Regions from separate parts of the Streptomyces cyanogenus genome, predicted to be linked through region 3. Evidence: riboswitches for the same ligand, from Rfam matches in the RefSeq annotation. Region 3 holds a riboswitch; each other region holds the start of a gene.

Region 1 (5,196 bases), 2.7 Mb from region 3:
CCTCCATGCTCGCCGTCCTGGGTCTGGGCGCCCAGGGTGGCGAGGAGATCGTCCTCGCCTCCGACGCCGAGGGTGCGGACGCCGCACTCGACCGGCTGGCCAAGCTGGTCTCCGAGGGCCTGGAGGAGCTGCCCGAGACCGTCTGAGCGAGTACCGCACAGAGCGCCGGAGCCGCGTTCGCCTTTCGGGGCGGCGCGGCTTCGCCATATGCGCGCACTCGCCTCCGTGCCGTCGATTCGTCAGGCGCCGGAAAAGGCCCGCATGAATTACGGCACCATGAATTCGGGCAGCAGAAAACACCCCACCCGGAAATAGCTCCTCTTTGTATACGGCGCCCGTGTTAATGTCGCTGACCCGACATGTTTACGGCTTGTTGCGAAGTCCTCACACGCTCCGCGGCACCGGAAAAACGCAGCCGGTGCGCGCCCGTCGCACGCTCGGCGTGCAAAGTGGTGAGCGCCCGCGCGCGCTCGGCGTCGCCCCGCGCCACCGCGTCCACGATGGCGCCGTGCTCGGTCCAGGACTCCGTGGGGCTGGCCGGTGCCTCGACCGTGTACATCCAGGCGATCTTGTGTCGCAGCTGGGTGAGCATCGAGGTGAGCGAGGGGCTGCCGGAGGCCTGGGCGAGCGTCTCGTGGAACCAGCCGCCCAGCGAGCGCAGATCCTCGCTGCCGCCCCTCCTGGCCCGTTCCTGGCCCAGCCGGACCAGGCCGCGCAGCACCTTCAGATGGGCCTCGGTGCGCCGCTGGGCGGCCCGGGCGGCACCCAGCGGCTCCAGCAGCATCCGCATCTCCAGCAGGTCGGCGGCCTCCTGCTCGGTCGGCTCGGCCACACACGCGCCCGCGTGCCGGCGCGTCACCACGAAGCCCTCGGCCTCCAGGGTGCGCAGGGCTTCGCGCACGGGGACGCGCGAGACGCCGTACCGGCGGGCCAGGACTTCCTCGGTGAGGCGGCTGCCGCGCTCGTAGACGCCCGCGACGATGTCGTCCCGGACAGCGGTACACACCGAGTGCGCCGGAATACGCATGACCGACCTCCGCCTTAATCCCCGTGAAACGTCGACGATGGACGTGTGTTCCGTGACTCTATTGCAATGAGCCGGAATTTCCGACGGCGGGCTCTAATCCATGGATATTTTTTGGTCAGCGGATCCGGCGGACACTGCGAAAAACGGCGAAAGCCCCGGCTCGGTGAGCCGGGGCCTCGAAGGGTCGTGCGCGGTGCGTCAGAGGTTCACGCCGTGCTTGCGGAGGTAGGCGACCGGGTCGACGTCCGAGCCGTACTCGGGGCTGGTCCGCGCCTCGAAGTGCAGGTGCGGGCCGGTGACGTTGCCGGTGGCGCCGGACAGGCCGATCTGCTGGCCCGGGACGACCTTCTGACCCACCGTGACGCCGATGGACGACAGGTGCCCGTACTGCGTGTACATGCCGTCTGCCATCCGGATCACGATCTGGTTGCCGTACGCGCCGCCCCAGCCGGTGGAGACGACCGTGCCGGAGCCCACCGCGTGGACGGCCGTGCCGGCGGCCGCGTGGAAGTCGATGCCGGTGTGCGAGCCGGAGGACCACAGGGAGCTGCTGGCCTGGTAGCCCGTGGAGACGTAGGAGTGCGCGATGGGGGCGACGAAGGTGTTCAGCAGCTTGCGCTCCGCCTCGCGGGCGGCACGGGCCTTGGCCGCGCGCACCTCCGCGGCCCGCTTGGCGGCGGCCTTCGCGGCGGCCTCCTCGGCCGCCTTCCGCTCGGCGGCCTGCTGCTGGGCGGTGGCCTGGGCGTCGATCTGCTCGGGGACGTCCTCGGTGACGGTGAGGACGGGGACGAGGCCGGTCTGCTCCGGGGAGTGCTCGGCAGCGAGCGCCGGGGAGGCGGCGAGGGTGCCGATCACGCCGGTGGTGGTGAGGGCCGCGACGCCGGCCGCCTGAGCCGTGGTCCGCTTGACCCGACCGGGCTTGCGGTGCTTCCCGGTGGCGCAGATGAACGCCATGAAGTGGCTGGTCCTTTCCTTCCTTCTCGCCTACCGGGTTAGCTGACGGGTTCGGAGCAGGAAGGTCTCCTACGGGCCCCCCCCCCGCAGCCGCGCGGGCGCCCGATTCACCCCAGGGACGATGGGTCCCCGGCTCCCCTGGCTCGCGCCGTACGGGGACTCGGCGATGACTGTCCGGTGCCGCGGGTGCGGCGCACTGCCTGACGAACAGCCCGGACGACGCTACGGCGGCGTGCTTTCAATCCTCAAACGCAGCCGGGTTTTTGTAGCGCATCCCACAGGGCAGACAGGCAACCTCCGCCCCAAAACGGGCATCTGAGGGAGCGAGTGGAACAGCAGGGGCCCTGGCGGCCTACGGGTCGTCAGGGCCCCACGCGCGCGTGCCGTTACTCGGCCGCCACCACGGTCACTTCACCGATGCCGAGCGCCTCCACCGGCGCCTTGATGCTGGCCGCGTCACCGACGAGGACGGTCACCAGACGGTCCACCGGGAAGGCGTTCACGACGGCCGCGGTGGCCTCCACCGTTCCCGTGGCGGCCAGCTGCCGGTACAGCGTCGCCTGGAAGTCGTCGGGCAGGTGCTGCTCGACCTGGTCGGCCAGCGTGCTCGCGACGGCCGCCGCCGTCTCGTACTTCAGCGGCGCCACGCCGACCAGGTTCTGCACGGCGACGTCCCGCTCGGCGTCGGTCAGGCCCTCCGCCGCGACGGTCCGCAGCACCTTCCACAGGTCGTCCAGGGCGGGGCCGGTGTTCGGCGTGTCCACGGAGCCGCTGATGGCGAGCATCGCCGCGCCCGTGCCGTCCGGCGCGGACCGCAGGACCTGCCCGAAGGAGCGCACGCCGTAGGTGTAGCCCTTCTCCTCGCGCAGGACGCGGTCCAGGCGGGAGGTGAGGGTGCCGCCGAGGCAGTACGTGCCGAGCACCTGGGCCGGCCACACCCGGTCGTGCCGGTCGGGGCCGATCCGGCCGATGAGCAACTGCGTCTGGACGGCGCCGGGCCGGTCCACGATGACCACGCGCCCGGTGTCGTCGGCGGTCACCGGCGGCACCGGCCGGGGCTCACCCGGGGTACCGGTCCAGACGCCCAGGGTGTCGCCGAGCAGCCCGTCCAGGTCGGTGCCGGTCAGGTCGCCGACGACGACCACGGTGGCCGTGGTGGGCCGCACATGGCGGTCGTAGAAGGCGCGTACGGCCGCCGCGTCGATCTTCTCGACCGTCTCCTCGGTGCCCTGGCGCGGCCGGGACATGCGCGAGGTCGCCGGGAACAGCTCCTTGGAGAGCTCCTTGGCGGCCCGGCGGGAGGGGTTGGCCAGCTCGTGCGGGATCTCGTCCAGGCGGTTGCGGACCAGCCGCTCGACCTCGCTCTCGGCGAAGGCCGGCGCGCGCAGGGCGTCGGAGAGCAGCCCGAGGCCCTTGGCCAGGCGGGAGGCCGGGACCTCCAGGCTGAGCCGGACGCCGGGGTGGTCGGCGTGCGCGTCCAGGGTGGCGCCCGCGCGCTCCAGCTCGGCGGCGAACTCCTCGGCGGAGTGCTTGTCGGTGCCCTCCGAGAAGGCCCGCGCCATGATCGTGGCGACGCCGTCCAGGCCGGCCGGCTCCGCGTCCAGCGGCGCGTCCAGCAGCACCTCCACGGCGACGACCTGCTGGCCGGGGCGGTGGCAGCGCAGCACGGTCAGGCCGTTGTCGAGCGCGGTGCGCTCAGGGGCCGGGAACGCCCAGGGCCTGGCCTCGCCGGGCTGCGGCTGGGGGTGGAACTCCATGGTGGCGAGCTCGGTCACTTGGCCGTCTCCTCGTTCTCGGTCTCGTCGCGGCCCGCCTCTACGGTCGCTTCCTGCTCGGGGTCGTCGGGGATCCCGGCGTCCGGGGCGGCCTCCGGTGACTTCGGCTCGTAGACGAGGACCGCGCGGTTGTCGGGCCGCAGGCGGGCCGCCGCCACCTCCTGGACCTCCTCCGGGGTGACCTCCAGGACGCGCTTGACGGCCGTCAGGGCGAGCTGCGGGTCGCCGAAGAGGACGGCGTACCGGCACAGTTCGTCGGCGCGGCCGGCGACCGTGCCGAGCCGGTCCAGCCACTCGCGCTCCAGCTGCGCCTGGGCGCGCTCCATCTCCTCGGGGGTGGGGCCCTCCGCGGCGAACCGGGCCAGCTCCTCGTCGATGGCGGCCTCGATGACCGGCACCTCGACGTCACCGGAGGTCTTCACGTCCAGCCAGCCCATGGAGGGCGCGCCGGCCAGGCGCAGCAGGCCGAAGCCGGCCGCGACGGCCGTACGGTCCCGGCGCACCAGCCGGTTGTACAGGCGGGAGGACTCGCCGCCGCCGAGGATGGTCAGGGCCAGGTCGGCCGCGTCGCACGCGCGCGTGCCGTCGTGCGGGAGCCGGTAGGCGGCCATCAGGGCGCGCGCCGGGACCTCCTCCACGACGACCTCGCGCTTCTGCTCGCCGATGATGTCCGGCAGCGAGCCGTCACGCGGCTGGGGCTTGCCGTCGTGGGACGCGATGGAGCCGAAGTACTTCTCCACCCAGGCGAGGGTCTGCTGGGGGTCGATGTCGCCGACCACGGAGAGCACCGCGTTGTTCGGTGCGTAGTAGGTGCGGAAGAACTGGCGGGCGTCCTCCAGGGTGGCCGCGTCCAGGTCCGCCATCGAGCCGATCGGCGTGTGGTGGTAGGGGTGGCCCTCCGGGTACGACAGCGCGGTCAGCTTCTCGAAGGCGGTGCCGTAGGGGACGTTGTCGTAGCGCTGGCGCCGCTCGTTCTTGACGACGTCCCGCTGGTTCTCCATGGACTCGTCGTCCAGGGCGGCCAGCAGCGAGCCCATGCGGTCGGCCTCCAGCCAGAGGGCCAGCTCCAGCTGGTGGGCGGGCATGGTCTCGAAGTAGTTGGTGCGCTCGAAGCTCGTGGTGCCGTTGAGCGAGCCGCCGGCGCCCTGCACCAGCTCGAAGTGCCCGTTGCCCTTCACCTGCGCGGAGCCCTGGAACATCAGGTGCTCGAAGAGGTGAGCCAGGCCGGTACGGCCCTTGACTTCGTGGCGGGAGCCGACGTCGTACCAGAGGCAGACCGCCGCCACCGGGGTCAGGTGGTCCTCGGAGAGCACCACGCGCAGACCGTTGGCCAGGCGGTGCTCGGTCGCTGTCAGGCCCCCGGAGCCTGCCTCGGCTGTGGTCGTGTGACCCATGGGCATGTACGTCCCTTCGCGAGCGGAGGCGGTTGATGGAAACCGC
Region 2 (5,196 bases), 1.4 Mb from region 3:
CGCAGCAGGTTGTCCCGGCCGGAGAGGAAGCCGTACAGGGCGGGGCCCTCGATGAGCGCGCCGACCTGCGGAAGGACCGTACGGGCCGCCCGGGGCATGGGCCGGCCGAGCACCCGGGCGGTGCCCGCGGTCGGCTCGATCAGGCCCATCAGCATGCGGATCGTGGTGGTCTTGCCCGAGCCGTTCGGGCCGAGGAAGCCGAAGACGCTGCCCGCCGGGACGGTCAGGTCGAGACCGTCCACGGCGAGCTGTCCGCCGCGGTAGCGCTTGGTGAGACCGCGCGTGGCGATCACGCCGTCCCGCGCGTCCCCGGGGTCACGCTCCGGCGCGTCCCCCGGGTCCGGCTGCGTGGCGGACGGTTCGGCCATCGGCTCCCCCTCGGTTCATCCGATTCGTCGTGCCGGAGGGTCACTTCCCGGCGTCGGCCGCCTTCACCAGGGCCTCCTTGGTCACCGCGCCGGCGTACACCTTGCCGTCGTCGGTGATCAGTGCGTTGACCAGGCGGGTGGAGAAGACCATGCCCTTGCCGAACTTCCCGGAGGCCTTCTCACCGAGCGAGCCGACGAAGCCGCCGAGGTCGCCGCCCCGGGAACCGGTGGGCAGGCCGCCCTTGGCGCCGGTGTCGAAGGTGGCGACCGACGTCCAGCCCTTGCCGAGCACCTTCAGCCCGTCCCTGCCCTCCAGACCTCCGGGGAGGCCTGCGCCGTGCCTCGGGGCGTGCTCGGGTGCCTCGGCCCCGTCCTTCTCCTCGGTGACCTTCGCGCCCTTGGGCGGGGTGAAGTCGAAGGTGGAGGCGGCCGGTTGGGCGAAGGAGACCTGGGTGAAGCCGGCGTCGAGCACGGCGGCGCCGCCGCTCTTCGGGGTCAGCGTGAACTTCAGCGGCAGGCCCGTCTTCGCGTCGACGGCGATGCTGATCGCGCCGACCGTGGTGCCGGACTGCCTGGGCTGGATGAGCAGCTTGTAGGCGTCGCGCCCGGCGACCTGCGCGGTGCCGTCGACGGTGACGGACGTGGTGTCGTCCACCGCCTTCAGGGCCTCGTCGGCGAAGTCCTTCGGGGTGGCCGGCGGCTCGGCCCGGCGGTGCTTGCCGGGGCCGGCCACGGTGGAGTGGTGAACCTGGTTGCTCTTGCTGTCGTAGCCCCAGACGTCCTTGCCGTCGTGGATCAGGCTGTACTCGGCGCCGCGCTCCAGGAGGGACAGTTTCTGCCGGTCGGGGCCGTCGGCGGCGACGCGCAGGGTGTGCGTGCCGGAGACCAGTTCGGTGAGCTTGGCCTGCGGGTCGGCGGCGGAGTCGTCGCCGGAGCCGCCCCGGCCCGCCCCGGAGAGCAGGCCGTCCTCCAGGCCGCCGAGGTCGGGCAGGCCGAGGTCGGTGCTGACCTTCACGGTGCCGGACAGCTGCTGCACGTCCGACTTGGCGATCTTCTCGATGAGCTGCTGTGCGGTGATCTTCGGCAGGTCGGGGTCGCCGGAGTTCGCGAGCGCCGGGACCAGCCCGATCGTGGCCGCCGCCACCCCCACCACCGCGACCGGCACGGCGTACCGGGCGGCCTTGCGCCGGCCGGAGCGCGGGTTCTCGTCCCGCGCGGCGCCCACTGCGTCGTCGGATTCGTACGGTGCCATGTGTGCCTTACCTCCGTCGTCGGCGGCGGCTGTCCTCACGCTGGTCCGCTGGTCCACCTGAGCCGCCATTCTCACCCGAATCGGTGAGGAGTGGTGATTTCCGTGGTGTCCATCTGACCAAATCGGCCGTGAGGAAGCGTCAGACCTCGGAGCCAACTCCGTGTACGCCTGCGGTATGACACACGACGGCGGCATCTCCACCCGACCCGTAGGGGTCGTGCCGGGCGCCGCCGCCCGGACGGGGTCCGGCCGGGTCAGCCGGCGCGGTGCACGACCGCGTCACACAGCTCGATCAGCGCCGCCTTGGCGTCGCACTCGCGCAGCGGGGCGAGCGCGGCCCGCGCCTCCTCCGCGTACCGCACGGTGTCCCGGCGGGCCTGCTCCAGCGCGGGGTGCGCGCGCAGCGCGGCCAGCGCCTCGGCGTGCCGGGCGTCGTCACTGAGGTCGGAGTCGAGCAGCTCGCACAGCGCGACGTCCTCGGGCAGGCCCAGCCGGGCGGCCCGCTCCCGCAGCCGGAGCACCGGCAGGGTGGGGATGCCCTCGCGCAGGTCGGTGCCCGGGGTCTTGCCGGACTCGTGGGAGTCGGAGGCGATGTCCAGGACGTCGTCCGCGAGCTGGAAGGCGACCCCGAGCCGTTCGCCGTACTGGGTGAGCACGTCGACGACCCTCTCGTCCGCACCGGACATCATCGCGCCGAACCGGCACGACACCGCCACCAGGGAGCCCGTCTTGCCGCCGAGCACGTCCAGGTAGTGCTCGACCGGGTCGCGGCCGTCCGAGGGACCCGCGGTCTCCAGGATCTGGCCGGTGACCAGCCGCTCGAACGCCAGGGCCTGCACCCGGACCGCCTCGGGGCCGAGGTCGGCGAGGATCTGGGAGGCGCGGGCGAACAGGAAGTCGCCGGTGAGGACCGCGACGGAGTTGCCCCAGCGCGTGTTGGCGCTGTCCACGCCCCGCCGTACGGCCGCCTCGTCCATGACGTCGTCGTGGTACAGCGTGGCCAGGTGGGTCAGCTCCACGACGACGGCCGACGGCACGACGCCGGGCGCGTAAGGGTCGCCGAACTGGGCCGCGAGCATGACGAGGAGTGGCCGGAAACGCTTCCCTCCGGCCCGTACGAGGTGCTGCGCGGCCTCCGTGATGAACGGGACCTCGCTCTTGGTGGCTTCGAGCAAGCCTTCCTCGACAGCCGCCAATCCGGCCTGGACATCGGCTTCCAGAGCCTGGTCCCGCACGCTCAGCCCGAACGGCCCGACGACGGTCACGAGGGGTCTCCTGTCTGCTGGTGTCTGCTGGCGATTACACGGTTTGTCGATAGGTCGCTGCCCTCACTCAAGTCAGCGTATCCGGTCCCTGTTCGATCACCGATAGCGCCCACCGGTCCAGCCTGGGCGGTACCGGACCACAACCGACATACAGGTGATCACATGTTAATGATGGACATTTATCGACTTAACGGAAATCCGGACATTCCGTCGTGTCCCCTCCGCACCTTTCTCGCCACCCCCGTTCCGTGCCGGCCATTACGACAACGACGGACACCGCACCCCAGGTTCCACCATCACTCCGACTTCCCGCCTTAATCGCCCTAATCCCTCATGTCTGATTTGAAATAGTTTGCCATTTCGTGAGTTGGCTCACGCTCCCCGTCTGCCCGCTCCCCCCTCAACAAGCCCTGGGAGCCCTTGTCCTGTCGGCGAGTTGAGGATTGGCAACCGCAAAGGATCAAGCACCTCATACAGCATCGATCAAGGTCAAATCGCATGTTGTGTGAATCCAGTACTTGTTCCCGACATGTGCTCTCGCATACGTTCCGGGCCGTCGGGCGGACGCCGAATCCTGCCGCCGCCCGCGTAACCCATCGACGAACTCATTCGTACGGCAGGAGCGGGGGACCCAGGTAAGTCGCCGGGCCGGACGGCACACGCCGCACCGGGACGGCTCGGGGTTAAGCCGTGCCTCCTCCAGGGCACGGCCGGGCACCTCCCGCCCGAACCCGACAGCTCACCCCGCAGGCGCCGGAGAGGAACACCCCCATGTCTGCTGCCGCTCAGCCCCGCCGCACCCGCAACAGCCGCCTCGTCCGTACCCTCGTCGCCGCCGGCACCGGCGCCGCCGTCCTCGCCCTGCCGCTCATCGGCGCGACCAGCGCCTCCGCGGCCACCGGCACCACCACGACGGCCGCCACCACCACCGCCGGATACCCCAACAACCTGGACGGCTGGATCCGCGAGTCGCTCGCGATCATGGCCGAGAAGCACATCCCGGGCACCTACAACGGCATCTACCGCAACATCATCCGCGAGTCCTCGGGCAACCCGAACGCCATCAACCTCTGGGACTCCAACGCCGCCAAGGGCATCCCGTCCAAGGGCCTGCTCCAGGTGATCGACCCGACGTTCAACGCGTACCACGTCGCCGGAACGTCGTTCAACATCTACGACCCGGTCGCGAACATCACCGCCGCCTGCAACTACGCGGCCGCGCGGTACGGGTCGATCGACAACGTGTTCGGCGCGTACTGACCGGTTCCGGACCGGGTCCGCGGCCGGCGCCACTGACGTCCCGGTCAGTCGGTCGGGAAGAGTCTTTCGAGGACGACGGCGATGCCGTCGTCCTCGTTCGACAAGGTGACCTCGTCGGCCACCGCCTTCAGTTCGGGGTGCGCGTCGGCCATGGCGACACCACGCGCCGCCCAGTCGAACATCGGGATGTCGTTGGGCATGTCGCCGAAGGCGATGGCCCGGTCGGCGCCGATCCCCAGCCTCTCGGCGGCCAGCGCCAGTCCGGTCGCCTTCGTCACCCCGCCGGGCTGGAGCTCCACGGTGCCCGGCCCGGACATGGTGACCGTCGCCAGCGAGCCCACCGCCGCGCGCGCCACCGCCGCCAACTCGTCGTCGGACAGGGTGGCGTGCCGCAGCAGCACCTTGCTGATGGGCTTCGCCCACAGGTCGTCGCGCCGGCCGACGCGCACCGCGGGCAGCGTCGGATGAGGCATCCGGTAGCCGGGCTCGATGAGCGTGAGCCCGTCGACGCCGTCCTGGTCGACCGCCGCGTAGACCTGCCCCACCTCCGCCTCGATCTTGCCGAGCGCGGTCTCGGCCAGCTCCCGGTCCAGCCGGACCGACCACAGCAGGCGGTCGGTGCCGGCGTCGTAGACCTGTGCTCCCTGCCCGCACACCGCGAGCCCCGTGCAGCCGAGGTCCGCGAGCAGCGGCCGTACCCGCGGGGCCGGGCGGCCCGTCACCACCAGATGCCGGGCGCCGGCCCGTGCCACCCGCGCGAGCGCGGCGAGCGACCGGTCGGAGACGGTGTCGTCGCCGCGCAGCAGCGTGCCGTCCAGGTCGGTGGCGATGAGTGCATATGCCGGGGTGGGTGCCATGATCAGAGAATACGGACACCGCGCCCCGCCGACTCACGGGCCGATCCACGCACTTGCGTACTGGTGCGCCCCAAGTCGCCTGCGCAGACGCCCCGATGGCGCTGCCGCCGCGGGACCCGGGCCAACCCTGGGCCGCGGCCGGGTGCTTCGCCAGGTGGGACGGTGAGCACGGGACTGCCGTCCTGCACCTCGGC
Region 3 (5,196 bases):
ACGGTCGACACCGTCGCCCCCGCCAGGCACCCGCCCTCCTCGTCGCGGCCGGAGTGACCGGCTCCGCCATCGCCATCCCGCTCCTCGGCGCGGCGAGCGCCAACGCGGCCGACGGCACCACGTGGGACAAGGTGGCCGAGTGCGAGAGCGGCGGCACCTGGAGCGCGGACACCGGCAACGGGTACTACGGCGGCCTGCAGATCTCGCAGGAGGACTGGAACGCATACGGCGGCGGCCAGTACGCGGCCGGCCCCGACCAGGCCAGCCGCAACCAGCAGATCGCCGTCGCCGAGAAGATCCTCGCCGACAAGGGCACCGCCCCGTGGGCCACCTGCGCCCTGCTGTCCGGACTGACCTCCGGCTCCGGCTCCGTGGACGTCGACACGGGCGTCGGCGGCTCCGGTGACACCAGCGGTTCGGGTGACTCGTCCGGACCGGCCGAGAAGTCCGACACCTCCGGCAACCCCGGTTCCTCCGGCACCTCCGAAGGTACGGGATCGTCCGGTCTGCCGGGTTCGTCACCTTCCACGGGTGCGGGCTCCGACGCCAACTCCGGCTCCGGCACCGGTTCCTCCTCGGACGAGACCGCCGCACCGAGCGGAAAGCCGGGCGAGGACACCGGTGCGGACGCAGGTGCGGACACCGGTTCCGCGGGGACCAAAAACCCCAAGTCGGACAAGTCCGCCTCGCCTGGTTCCGGAGGTTCGCGGGAGTCCGCCCCCGCGGCGAGCCCGAGCGCCGGCGCCGAGGACAACCCCCAGCGGGCCGCCGGTTCCTGGAGCCTGGTCGACACCGGAGCCCTCAGTGGTGGGCGCCACCGCGGGGCGAGCGCGGACGAAAACGTGACAAACGGTCAGGACGTCACCTCTTCCGGGCGGCACGCGGCGCGCGAAACGGACACGTACACCGTCCGCGAGGGCGACTCCCTCGCCTCCATCGCCGACTCCCTTGAGGTCGACGGCGGGTGGCGCGCGCTCTACGCCGGCAACAAGAAGGCCATCGGGGCCGACCCGAACCACATCAGTGCCGGTCAGACCCTGGAAGTCGAGGGCGAAACGGGCACGAACTAGCCGGAGTTGACGCCCCACTTAACGCCCTAATGTCCGGTTTGGCGAAAGTGTGGGATGAGTCTCAGAAGCCCTGATCGTCTTTGAAATTCCGCGGATCGCGTGTCTACGGTCGAGGCCGCTCGTCACCACGAGCCCCGGCAGTCGCAACGCCGAATCCTGCCAGCGGTTGCCCGGGAACAGTCGTCGCGTCAAGCGCCGTAGGCAGGAGCGGGGGACCCAAGGTAGGTGCCGGGTCCGGCAGTTGATGCCGGAACCGGCTGGGGGTGAAGCCGCGCATCCCGCGACAGCGGGAGTGCGGCCGGGCAACTCAACCGGCCCGAACCCGACAGCTCACCTCGCAGGCGTCGGTGAGGGGATCGATCCATGCTGTTTACCGGCAAGGGCAAGCACCGCCGTCCGTCCAAGGCCGTCCGCGCCATCGCGCTCGCCGGTGTCACCGGCGCCGCCGTCGCCGCCCCGCTGATGGCGGCCGGCAACGCCTCCGCCGCCACCTCCGCCGAGTGGGACAAGGTCGCCCAGTGCGAGTCCGGCGGCAACTGGTCCATCAACACCGGCAACGGCTACTACGGCGGTCTGCAGTTCTCCGCCTCCACCTGGGCCGCGTACGGCGGCACCGCCTACGCCCCGCAGGCCAACCAGGCCAGCAAGGCGCAGCAGATCGCGGTCGCCGAGAAGGTCCTCGCCGCGCAGGGCAAGGGCGCCTGGCCGGTCTGCGGCACGGGCCTGTCCAGCACCCCGTACGGCGGCTCCGCCCCGAGCACCTCCTCGAACTCGGGCAGCGGCACCACCACCCGCTCCACCGAGCAGCAGGCCGCCACCCGCTCCGCCGAGCGTCCGGCCGCGACCGCGGACAAGAGCCAGGGCAAGACCGTCACCACCCCGACCGGCAAGAAGGTCAAGAAGGGCGACGGCGAGTACAAGGTCGTCACCGGTGACACGCTCAGCTCCATCGCCCAGAAGCACCACGTGCAGGGCGGCTGGAAGAAGCTGTTCGAGCTGAACAAGGACATCGTCGAGGACGCCAACCTGATCTACCCGGGTCAGCAGCTCCACCTGAAGTGACATCCGGCCCCCGGCCGGATCACCGGGCCCGCACGGCCCCCTGAGCCACACTGAAGACCCCGTGCGGGCCACCCCCCGTCCCCACGGGCTCCCCGCCCCGGTGCGTGTTCCCCCGTACGCACCGGGGCGGGGCTTTTTCATGTCGTCCGTCTCCCGCCGGCCGTTGCGCCGAACCGTTGTCGCGGCCCCCTTTGTTTCAGTGAGGAACAAAAGGTAGCGTCGCCTTGTCCACGGGACGGTCGGTCGGTGGCCGACGCCCCCGGGACGGTTAGGCTCTAGGCGCAAGGCACACCAGCCCCGCACTTCCAGCGTCACATCCAAGAAGGAGATGCTCGTGCCGTCCATCGACGTCGTCGTAGCCCGGGAAATCCTGGACTCCCGAGGCAACCCCACGGTCGAGGTCGAGGTCGGCCTCGACGACGGCAGCACGGGTCGTGCCGCCGTTCCGTCCGGCGCCTCGACCGGCGCCTTCGAGGCCATCGAGCTCCGCGACGGTGACCCGAACCGCTACCAGGGCAAGGGTGTCGAGAAGGCCGTCCTCGCCGTCATCGAGCAGATCGGCCCGGAGCTGGTCGGCTACGACGCCACCGAGCAGCGCCTGATCGACCAGGCCATGTTCGACCTGGACGCCACCGACAACAAGGGCTCCCTGGGCGCCAACGCCATCCTCGGCGTCTCGCTCGCCGTCGCCCACGCCGCCTCCGAGGCCAGCGACCTGCCCCTCTTCCGCTACCTGGGCGGCCCCAACGCGCACCTGCTGCCGGTGCCGATGATGAACATCCTGAACGGCGGCTCGCACGCCGACTCCAACGTGGACATCCAGGAGTTCATGATCGCCCCGATCGGCGCGGAGTCCTTCTCCGAGGCGCTGCGCTGGGGCACCGAGGTCTACCACACCCTCAAGAAGGTGCTGAAGGCCAAGGGCCTGTCCACCGGCCTCGGCGACGAGGGCGGCTTCGCCCCGAACCTCGGCTCCAACCGCGAGGCCCTCGACCTCATCCTGGAGGCCATCAAGGAGGCCGGCTACGCACCCGGCCAGCAGATCGCCCTCGCGCTCGACGTGGCCGCCTCCGAGTTCTACAAGGACGGCAAGTACCTCTTCGAGGGCAAGGAGCGCTCCGCCGCCGAGATGACGGAGTACTACGAGGAGCTCGTCGCGGCCTACCCGCTCGTCTCCATCGAGGACCCGCTGTTCGAGGACGACTGGGCCGGCTGGAAGGTCATCACCGACAAGCTCGGCGACAAGGTCCAGCTGGTCGGCGACGACCTGTTCGTCACCAACCCCGAGCGCCTCGCCCGCGGCATCGAGGAGGGCGCGGCCAACGCCCTCCTGGTCAAGGTCAACCAGATCGGCTCGCTGACCGAGACCCTGGACGCCGTCGAGCTGGCCCAGCGCAACGGCTTCAAGTGCATGATGTCCCACCGCTCCGGCGAGACCGAGGACGTCACCATCGCCGACCTGGCCGTCGCCACCAACTGCGGCCAGATCAAGACCGGCGCCCCGGCCCGCTCCGAGCGCGTCGCCAAGTACAACCAGCTGCTGCGCATCGAGGAGATCCTCGACGACGCCGCGGTGTACGCCGGCCGCAGCGCCTTCCCGCGCTTCAAGGGCTGAGCCGGCCCGGGCCAAGTCTCAGCCAGTCGTGCGTACGTCCCCGTACCCGGTCCCGTACCGTGTCCGGGGACGTACGCACGTGTGAAAGGGGAGGCGGAGAGCCAGATGGCCGTGAAGGACCGGGACCGTTTCTCCACCGCGACCAGGCTGCGGCTGCTCGGCGAGCAGACGGCGGCCCGGGTCTACCGCTCCCAGACCAAGCGGCAGGCCCGCCGCTCCCGCCTCACCGGCCGCGCGGCGCTGCTCGCGCTGGTGCTGTGCTCCCTGGTCGTCGCCCTCGCCTACCCGATGCGGCAGTACGTCTCCCAGCGCGCGGAGATCGCCGACCTCCAGCGGCAGCGGGAGCAGGCCCGCGAGCGCGTCGAGCAGCTGCGTGACCTGAAGGCGCGCTGGCAGGACGACGCCTACGCCGAGCAGCAGATCCGCCGCCGGCTGCACTATGTGAAGCCCGGCGAGACCGGGTACGTGGTCATCGACCCGGGCGCGGCCACGCCCTCCCGTGTCGACCTCGGGGCCGCCCACCGGCCCTGGTACGCGAACGTCTGGGACGGCGTCGACAAGTCCGACGCCTCCGACCAGTGAGCCGGCGTCACGGCCGGAACGACAGAAAGCCACTCGGAAAGCAGTCATGGAAACTCCCGCCCGCCGCCCGACCACCACCCCTCAAGGGCAGCGCTGCGCGCTGACTCTGTTTGATCTGCCGCCCACTCCGCGCACCGAGCCCACCGACGCGGACGTCGAGGCCTTCAAGCAGCAGCTGGGCCGCCCGCCGCGGGGCCTGCGGGCCATCGCGCACCGCTGCCCGTGCGGTCAGCCGGACGTGGTGGAGACGGCACCCCGCCTGCCCGACGGCACGCCCTTCCCGACGCTGTACTACCTGACGTGCCCGAAGGCGTCCTCCGCCATCGGCACCCTGGAGGCGAACGGCGTCATGAAGGAGATGACCGAGCGGCTGCAGAACGATCCCGAGCTGGCCGCCGCCTACCGCGCCGCGCACGAGGACTACATCCGGCGCCGGGACGAGATCGAGGTGCTGCAGGGCTTCCCGAGCGCCGGCGGCATGCCGGACCGGGTCAAGTGCCTGCACGTGCTCGTCGCCCACTCGCTGGCCGCCGGCCCCGGTGTGAACCCGCTCGGTGACGAGGCCCTGGCGATGCTGCCGGAGTGGTGGCGCAAGGGCGCGTGCGTGACGCTCGGCGACAGTGAGGGGGACGAGAAGTGACCCGCGTCGCCGCCGTCGACTGCGGCACCAACTCCATCCGCCTGCTCGTCGCCGACGCCGACCCGCGGACGGGTGAACTGACCGAGCTGGACCGCCGGATGACGATCGTGCGGCTCGGCCAGGGCGTCGACCGCACCGGCCGGCTCGCGCCCGAGGCACTGGAGCGCACCTTCGCGGCCTGCCGCGAGTACGCGGCCGTCATCAAGGAGTACGGCGCCGAGCGCCTC
Region 4 (5,196 bases), 500 kb from region 3:
AGCCGAAGACGTCACCGGTGAGGCACTCGGAGTGCAGCCGCACCAGCGGGACCGGGCCGGGGTCGCCGAGGACGAGGGCGAGGTGCTCCCGGCCGTCGGTGAGGCCGTGGAAGGTGACGAGTTCCGCGTCGGCGCTGTAGCCGTCGGCGAAGCGCAGCGGTACCCGGACGCGGGCGCGCGGGGTGGCGTCGGGGATGTCGGGCATGTGGGGTCCCTCCGAGGGGTTGCTTCAGATTTGAAGCAGCGCTGTCGACGGGGACCCTACCGCTGCTTAAAAGTTAAAGCAATTGCGGGCCCTGCCCCGGCGGGACCCGGGCGGCTACGGCGAGCAGGAGGACCGGCGCCGCCACGGGACGTCCCCGGCGCCGGGTTCGGCGTCCTCGCCCTGCAGCCCGCGCGCGATCCCCGTACAGATCTCCTCCAACTGCCCCACCTGCTCCGGCGTGAGCCGGTCGAACAGCGCGGCCCGCACCGTCCCGACGTGCCCGGGCGCCGTACGCTCCAGTACGGCCATCCCCTCGTCCGTCAGCGCCGCGAGCGAGCTGCGCCTGTCCCAGCGGCAGTCCTCCCGGCGCACCAGACCGTCCCGCTCCAGCCGGCCCACCACGTACGTCAGCCGGCTGCGGGTGATCTTCAGTGTCTCGGCCAGGTCGGTCATGCGCAGCCGCCGGTCGGGTGCCTCGGAGAGGTTGGCCAGCACCGTGTAGAACAGGTGGGGCATGCCGCCCTCCTGCTGGAGCTGCCGGTCGATCGCGTCCTCCAGGAGGCGGGAGGCGGCGATGTAGGCGCGCCAGGCGCGCTGCTCCTCCGGGGTGAGCCAGCGGGTCGTCATGCCGCCAGTGTAGGTTTGTTTCAAACTTGAACCAAGCCGTACGCCGGCCAACGAGTCCTGCCGACCCCCGCCTCCGGAAGAGAGAGCGCGCCGATGCCCCTGCCGTACGTGCTGCTGTCCGCCGCCGTCTCCCTCGACGGCTACCTGGACGACACCGGTCCCGAGCGGCTCCTGCTGTCCAGCCCGGCCGACTTCGACCGGGTCGACGCGGTACGGGCCTCCGTCGACGCCATCCTCGTCGGCGCCGGCACGATCCGTGCCGACAACCCGCGCCTGCTGGTCAACTCGGCCGAACGGCGCGCGGCCCGCACGGCCGCGGGCAAGCCGGAGTACCCGTTGAAGATCACCGTCACCGCCACCGGTGACCTCGACCCGGCCGCCAACTTCTGGCACACCGGTGGCGAGAAGCTCGTCTACAGCACCGACCGGGGCGCCGAGCGGGCCGCCCGCCTCCTCGGGGGCACCGCCGACGTCGTCCCGCTCGGCCCCGCCCTGGACTGGCGGGCCCTGCTGGAGCACCTGCACGACGTGCGCGGGGTCACACGCCTGATGGTCGAGGGCGGTGGCACGATCCACACCCAGCTCGTCCAGCAGGGCCTCGCCGACGAGCTCCAGCTGGTCCTCGCCCCGCTGTTTGTCGGCGACCCCGCGGCCCCGCGCCTGTTCGGACCGGGCGCCTACCAGGCCGGACGCCTGCGCCTGCTCGACACGAGCCGGATCGAGGACGTCGTCCTCATGCGGTACGCGCCCACGGCCCCCGGCACCGGCCCGCTGCCCACCGCCGCGGACCGCCACTGGCTGCGCACCGCCTGCGAGCTGGCCGCGCAGTGCCCGCCGTCGGAGACGGCGTTCAGCGTCGGTGCGGTGGTGGTGGCCGGGGACGGCACGGAGCTGGCGCGCGGGTACTCGCGCGAGGGGGCCGATCCGGTGGTGCACGCGGAGGAGGCGGCGCTCGCGAAGATCGCTCCGAATGACTCACGGCTGGCCGGTGCGACGGTGTACAGCAGCCTGGAGCCCTGCGCTCGGCGTGCGTCCCGGCCGGCGCCCTGTGCGGAGCTGATCCTGCGGGCCGGGGTGCGAAGGGTCGTCACCGCGTGGCGTGAGCCCGACACGTTCGTCCAGGCGGCCGACGGGACGGGGGTTCTCGTCGCGGGGGGTGCGCGGGTCGTCGTGCTGCCCGAGCTGGAGGATCTCGCCAAGGCGCCGAACGTCCACCTGCTGTGAGCGTCCCGTCCGCTCCGTCGGCTGCTTCGTACGCGGCCGTGGGTGCGGTGGGGCCGGTCGTGCGGTTCCCCGCGCCCCTTCCGGGGGCGCTCCGGCCGGCCGGAAACACCCAGGGCCCGGAATCCAGTGGATTCCGGGCCCTGAGTCTTCAGTAGCGGGGACAGGATTTGAACCTGCGACCTCTGGGTTATGAGCCCAGCGAGCTACCGAGCTGCTCCACCCCGCGTCGTTGTGACTCCAGTGTACGTCATGCGCGGGACCACTCGCACACCCCTTTCGGCCCACAGCGGTCGCCCGGTGTCCCGGGGCCCGGAAACCTGGAAGCACGTCGGACATGTGGGAGACACGCGGTGCGCCCTGGAAAGGTGGAGGAGAGCCCGTACGCCAGGGCGGGCGATCGGCCTCCCGGCGATCCCGTGCCCGACCCGGGCGTCGGCGCCGAACCCGCGCCGGTGCGCGCCCGCCGCCGCCCGGGGCCGCGCGGCCTGGCCCGCGCCCTGCCCGCGCTCCTCGTCGTCTGCGGCGTCCTGTACGGCCTGCTGACCCCCCAGGACTTCACTCCGGTCCCGTTCTTCACCGCCGCCCCGCTGGTCGCCGCCCCCCTGTCCGCGCTGCGCACCACCGTGCTCGCCGGCCTCGCGTCCCTCGCCGCCGCCTACGCCGTGCACGACGACGCCGGTGCCCACCCGACCGTGAGCACCGTCACCGACGTGGTCACCGTGGCCACGGTCGCCCTGCTGGCCGCCGCGATCAACCGGGTGGTCCGGCGCGGCGACCGGCAGCTCGCCTCCGCCCGGGAGGTCGCCGAGGCCGCCCAGCGGGCCGTCCTGCCGGAGCCGGACGCCCGGATCGGCGGCTTCGAGATCGCCGCCCGTTACGAGGCCGCCCGGCGGGACGCGTTCATCGGCGGCGACCTGTACGCGGTGCAGGACACTCCGCACGGCGTCCGGCTGGTCGTCGGGGACGTGCGCGGCAAGGGGATGGGGGCGGTGGCCGCCGTCGCCGTGGTGATCGGCGCGTTCCGCGAGGCGGCCGAGCAGGAGGCGACCCTGGAGCAAGTGGCCGAGCGGCTGGAGCGGGCGCTGGCCCGCGAGGGCACCCGGCGCGACGGGATCGACGCCCTGGAGGGGTTCACCACCGCGGTCCTCGCCGAACTCCCGCACGGCGAGGGCCTCGTACGGATCGTCAACCGCGGCCACCCACCGCCGCTGCTGCTGCACGCCGACGGCACCCTGCGCACCCTCGCCCCCGCCGAGCCCGCGCTGCCGCTCGGCATGGGCGACCTGGGCCGGTGGCCGGACCGGGCCACCGAGGCCGGCTTCCCGAGCGGAGCCACCCTGCTCCTCCACACCGACGGCCTGTCCGAGGCCCGGGACGCCCACGGCCGGTTCTACGATCCCGAGCGGCGGCTCGCCGGGCGCACCTTCCCCGGTCCCACCGCGCTGCTCGACCGGCTCGCCGCGGAGGTGCGCCGGCACTGCGGCGGCGGCATGACCGACGACATGGCGCTGCTCGCCGTACGACGGCCCTGAGGGCCGTCACCGACGGTGAGCGGACGAGCGCCCTCCGCATAACATCTGAGTCACCATCAAAACCGGAAGTGACTGCTGAACTCTCCCGTACTCCGGTCAACTCGCCCGTTTTGGCGGAGTAGTGGCCGATAGCTCCATCGGCAAAAAGGTTAATGATCAAGCCGGACGGCTTGGAAAGTGACTGGCAGGTCTATTAACGTTCGATAACGCAGCGCGGTCGTCCCAGCCGTCACAAGAGGCGGCTCCGTGCGCACGCGCCGAATCCCGCAAGGGAACCGGGGAACCACCACCTTGGGGTGAATCACGCGGACGCCGTCGTGAACTCATGGAGTCCACGACCGGTATACGCGCGTAGGAGACCTTCCTGCTCCGAACCCGTCAGCTAACCCGGTAGGCGGAGGAAGGAAAGGAGTACGCCCGCGTGGCGTCCAACCGGCCTGCCCCAGAAGCCCCGTTCATACCGGCTCAGCGCGAGACCTTCGGCTACGGTTCCTACCGCGCCGAGGAGGGCCCCTGGGAGGAGTGGAACCCGACCGAGGACTCCGTCGCCCCGGTCCGTGGCCGGCACCGCGTCGCCAAGCAGCGGGGCGGCTTCGCGCGCAGCTCCACCGTCCTCGGCGTCGGCGTCATGGCCGCGGTCGGCGCGGGCGGCATGGCGAGCGCCAACACCGGCAAGCCGCCGGTCTCCGTCTCCCTGCCGGACCTGCCCTCCGTCGGCTCCCTCTTCGACGACGGCTCCGACGACGCCCCGGCCGCCGAGGCCACCACCACGCTCAGCAGCGTCGGCGTGGCCACCGTCGACGGCGAGCACGGCTCCGACGCGGGCGAGGCCCTGCGTAACCGGATCATGGCCCAGGCCGAGCAGCAGCAGGGCCAGGCCGAGAGCAAGGCCACCGCCGTCGCGCTCGCCGCCGCCGAGAAGCAGGCCGCCGACACCGCCGCCCGGGCCGAGAAGGAAGCCGCCGCCAAGGCCGCCGCGGCCAAGGAGAAGGCGGAGGCCGCCGCCGAGAAGAAGGCGGAGGAGGAGCGGCTGGCCCGGCTGGCCAAGCAGTACACGCTGCCGACCTCCTCGTACACGATCACCTCGACCTTCGGTCAGGCCGGTTCGATGTGGTCCTCCGGCTACCACACCGGTCTCGACTTCGCCGCCCCCACCGGCACCCTGATCAAGGCCGTCCACAGCGGCACGATCACGGAGGCGGGCTGGGCCGGCGCCTACGGCTACCGCACGATCCTCACCCTGGACGACGGCACCGAGCTGTGGTTCTGCCACCAGTCCTCGATCAACGTCAAGGCCGGCCAGAAGGTCTCCACCGGTGAGGTCATCGGCCGCGTCGGCGCCACCGGCAACGTCACCGGCCCGCACCTGCACCTGGAGGTCCACCCCGGCGGCCAGCCCACCGGGATCGACCCCATGGCGTGGCTGCGCGGCAAGGGCCTCACCCCCTGACGCCTGCGCTCCGCGCGGGACGCCGTGCAGGAATTCGACACCGGTGGCGGGATGCGATCTTCCGCCGCCGGTGTTGACCTGTCGTATGACGTCACTTCGCACACTGGGCTCTTCCGATCTCGAGGTCTTCCCGCTCTGCCTGGGCGGCAACGTCTTCG

Evidence for each region. Region 3 has a riboswitch for cyclic di-AMP ahead of S1361_RS16690 (LysM peptidoglycan-binding domain-containing protein). Riboswitches for the same ligand answer to the same signal wherever they lie in the genome.
Region 1: linked by a shared signal. The riboswitch ahead of S1361_RS29010 (M23 family metallopeptidase) and the one ahead of S1361_RS16690 (LysM peptidoglycan-binding domain-containing protein) in region 3 are both predicted to bind cyclic di-AMP.
Region 2: linked by a shared signal. The riboswitch ahead of S1361_RS23090 (transglycosylase SLT domain-containing protein) and the one ahead of S1361_RS16690 (LysM peptidoglycan-binding domain-containing protein) in region 3 are both predicted to bind cyclic di-AMP.
Region 4: linked by a shared signal. The riboswitch ahead of S1361_RS19065 (M23 family metallopeptidase) and the one ahead of S1361_RS16690 (LysM peptidoglycan-binding domain-containing protein) in region 3 are both predicted to bind cyclic di-AMP.

What each region holds. Positions count from the first base shown of each region.
Region 1 covers NZ_CP071839.1:6,433,050-6,438,245, reverse strand. Annotated here, with positions in the region: gene S1361_RS29020 (HPr family phosphocarrier protein) at 1-146, shown strand, start outside; gene S1361_RS29015 (GntR family transcriptional regulator) at 341-1,027, opposite strand; gene S1361_RS29010 (M23 family metallopeptidase) at 1,226-1,981, opposite strand; cyclic di-AMP (ydaO/yuaA leader) riboswitch at 1,995-2,157, opposite strand; gene S1361_RS29005 (M16 family metallopeptidase) at 2,368-3,756, opposite strand; gene S1361_RS29000 (M16 family metallopeptidase) at 3,753-5,156, opposite strand.
Region 2 covers NZ_CP071839.1:5,119,475-5,124,670, reverse strand. Annotated here, with positions in the region: gene S1361_RS23105 (ABC transporter ATP-binding protein) at 1-368, opposite strand, end outside; gene S1361_RS23100 (LolA family protein) at 409-1,620, opposite strand; gene S1361_RS23095 (polyprenyl synthetase family protein) at 1,875-2,885, opposite strand; cyclic di-AMP (ydaO/yuaA leader) riboswitch at 3,473-3,651, shown strand; gene S1361_RS23090 (transglycosylase SLT domain-containing protein) at 3,657-4,145, shown strand; gene S1361_RS23085 (HAD family hydrolase) at 4,190-5,002, opposite strand.
Region 3 covers NZ_CP071839.1:3,739,868-3,745,063, reverse strand. Annotated here, with positions in the region: gene S1361_RS16695 (LysM peptidoglycan-binding domain-containing protein) at 1-1,070, shown strand, start outside; cyclic di-AMP (ydaO/yuaA leader) riboswitch at 1,254-1,429, shown strand; gene S1361_RS16690 (LysM peptidoglycan-binding domain-containing protein) at 1,434-2,132, shown strand; gene eno (phosphopyruvate hydratase) at 2,461-3,747, shown strand; gene S1361_RS16680 (FtsB family cell division protein) at 3,853-4,329, shown strand; gene S1361_RS16675 (DUF501 domain-containing protein) at 4,376-4,969, shown strand; gene S1361_RS16670 (Ppx/GppA phosphatase family protein) at 4,966-5,196, shown strand, end outside.
Region 4 covers NZ_CP071839.1:4,244,002-4,249,197, reverse strand. Annotated here, with positions in the region: gene S1361_RS19090 (GTP cyclohydrolase II) at 1-205, opposite strand, end outside; gene S1361_RS19085 (MarR family winged helix-turn-helix transcriptional regulator) at 320-832, opposite strand; gene S1361_RS19080 (dihydrofolate reductase family protein) at 926-2,056, shown strand; tRNA gene S1361_RS19075 (tRNA-Met) at 2,209-2,282, opposite strand; gene S1361_RS19070 (PP2C family protein-serine/threonine phosphatase) at 2,407-3,588, shown strand; cyclic di-AMP (ydaO/yuaA leader) riboswitch at 3,834-4,000, shown strand; gene S1361_RS19065 (M23 family metallopeptidase) at 4,010-5,038, shown strand; gene S1361_RS19060 (aldo/keto reductase) at 5,124-5,196, shown strand, end outside.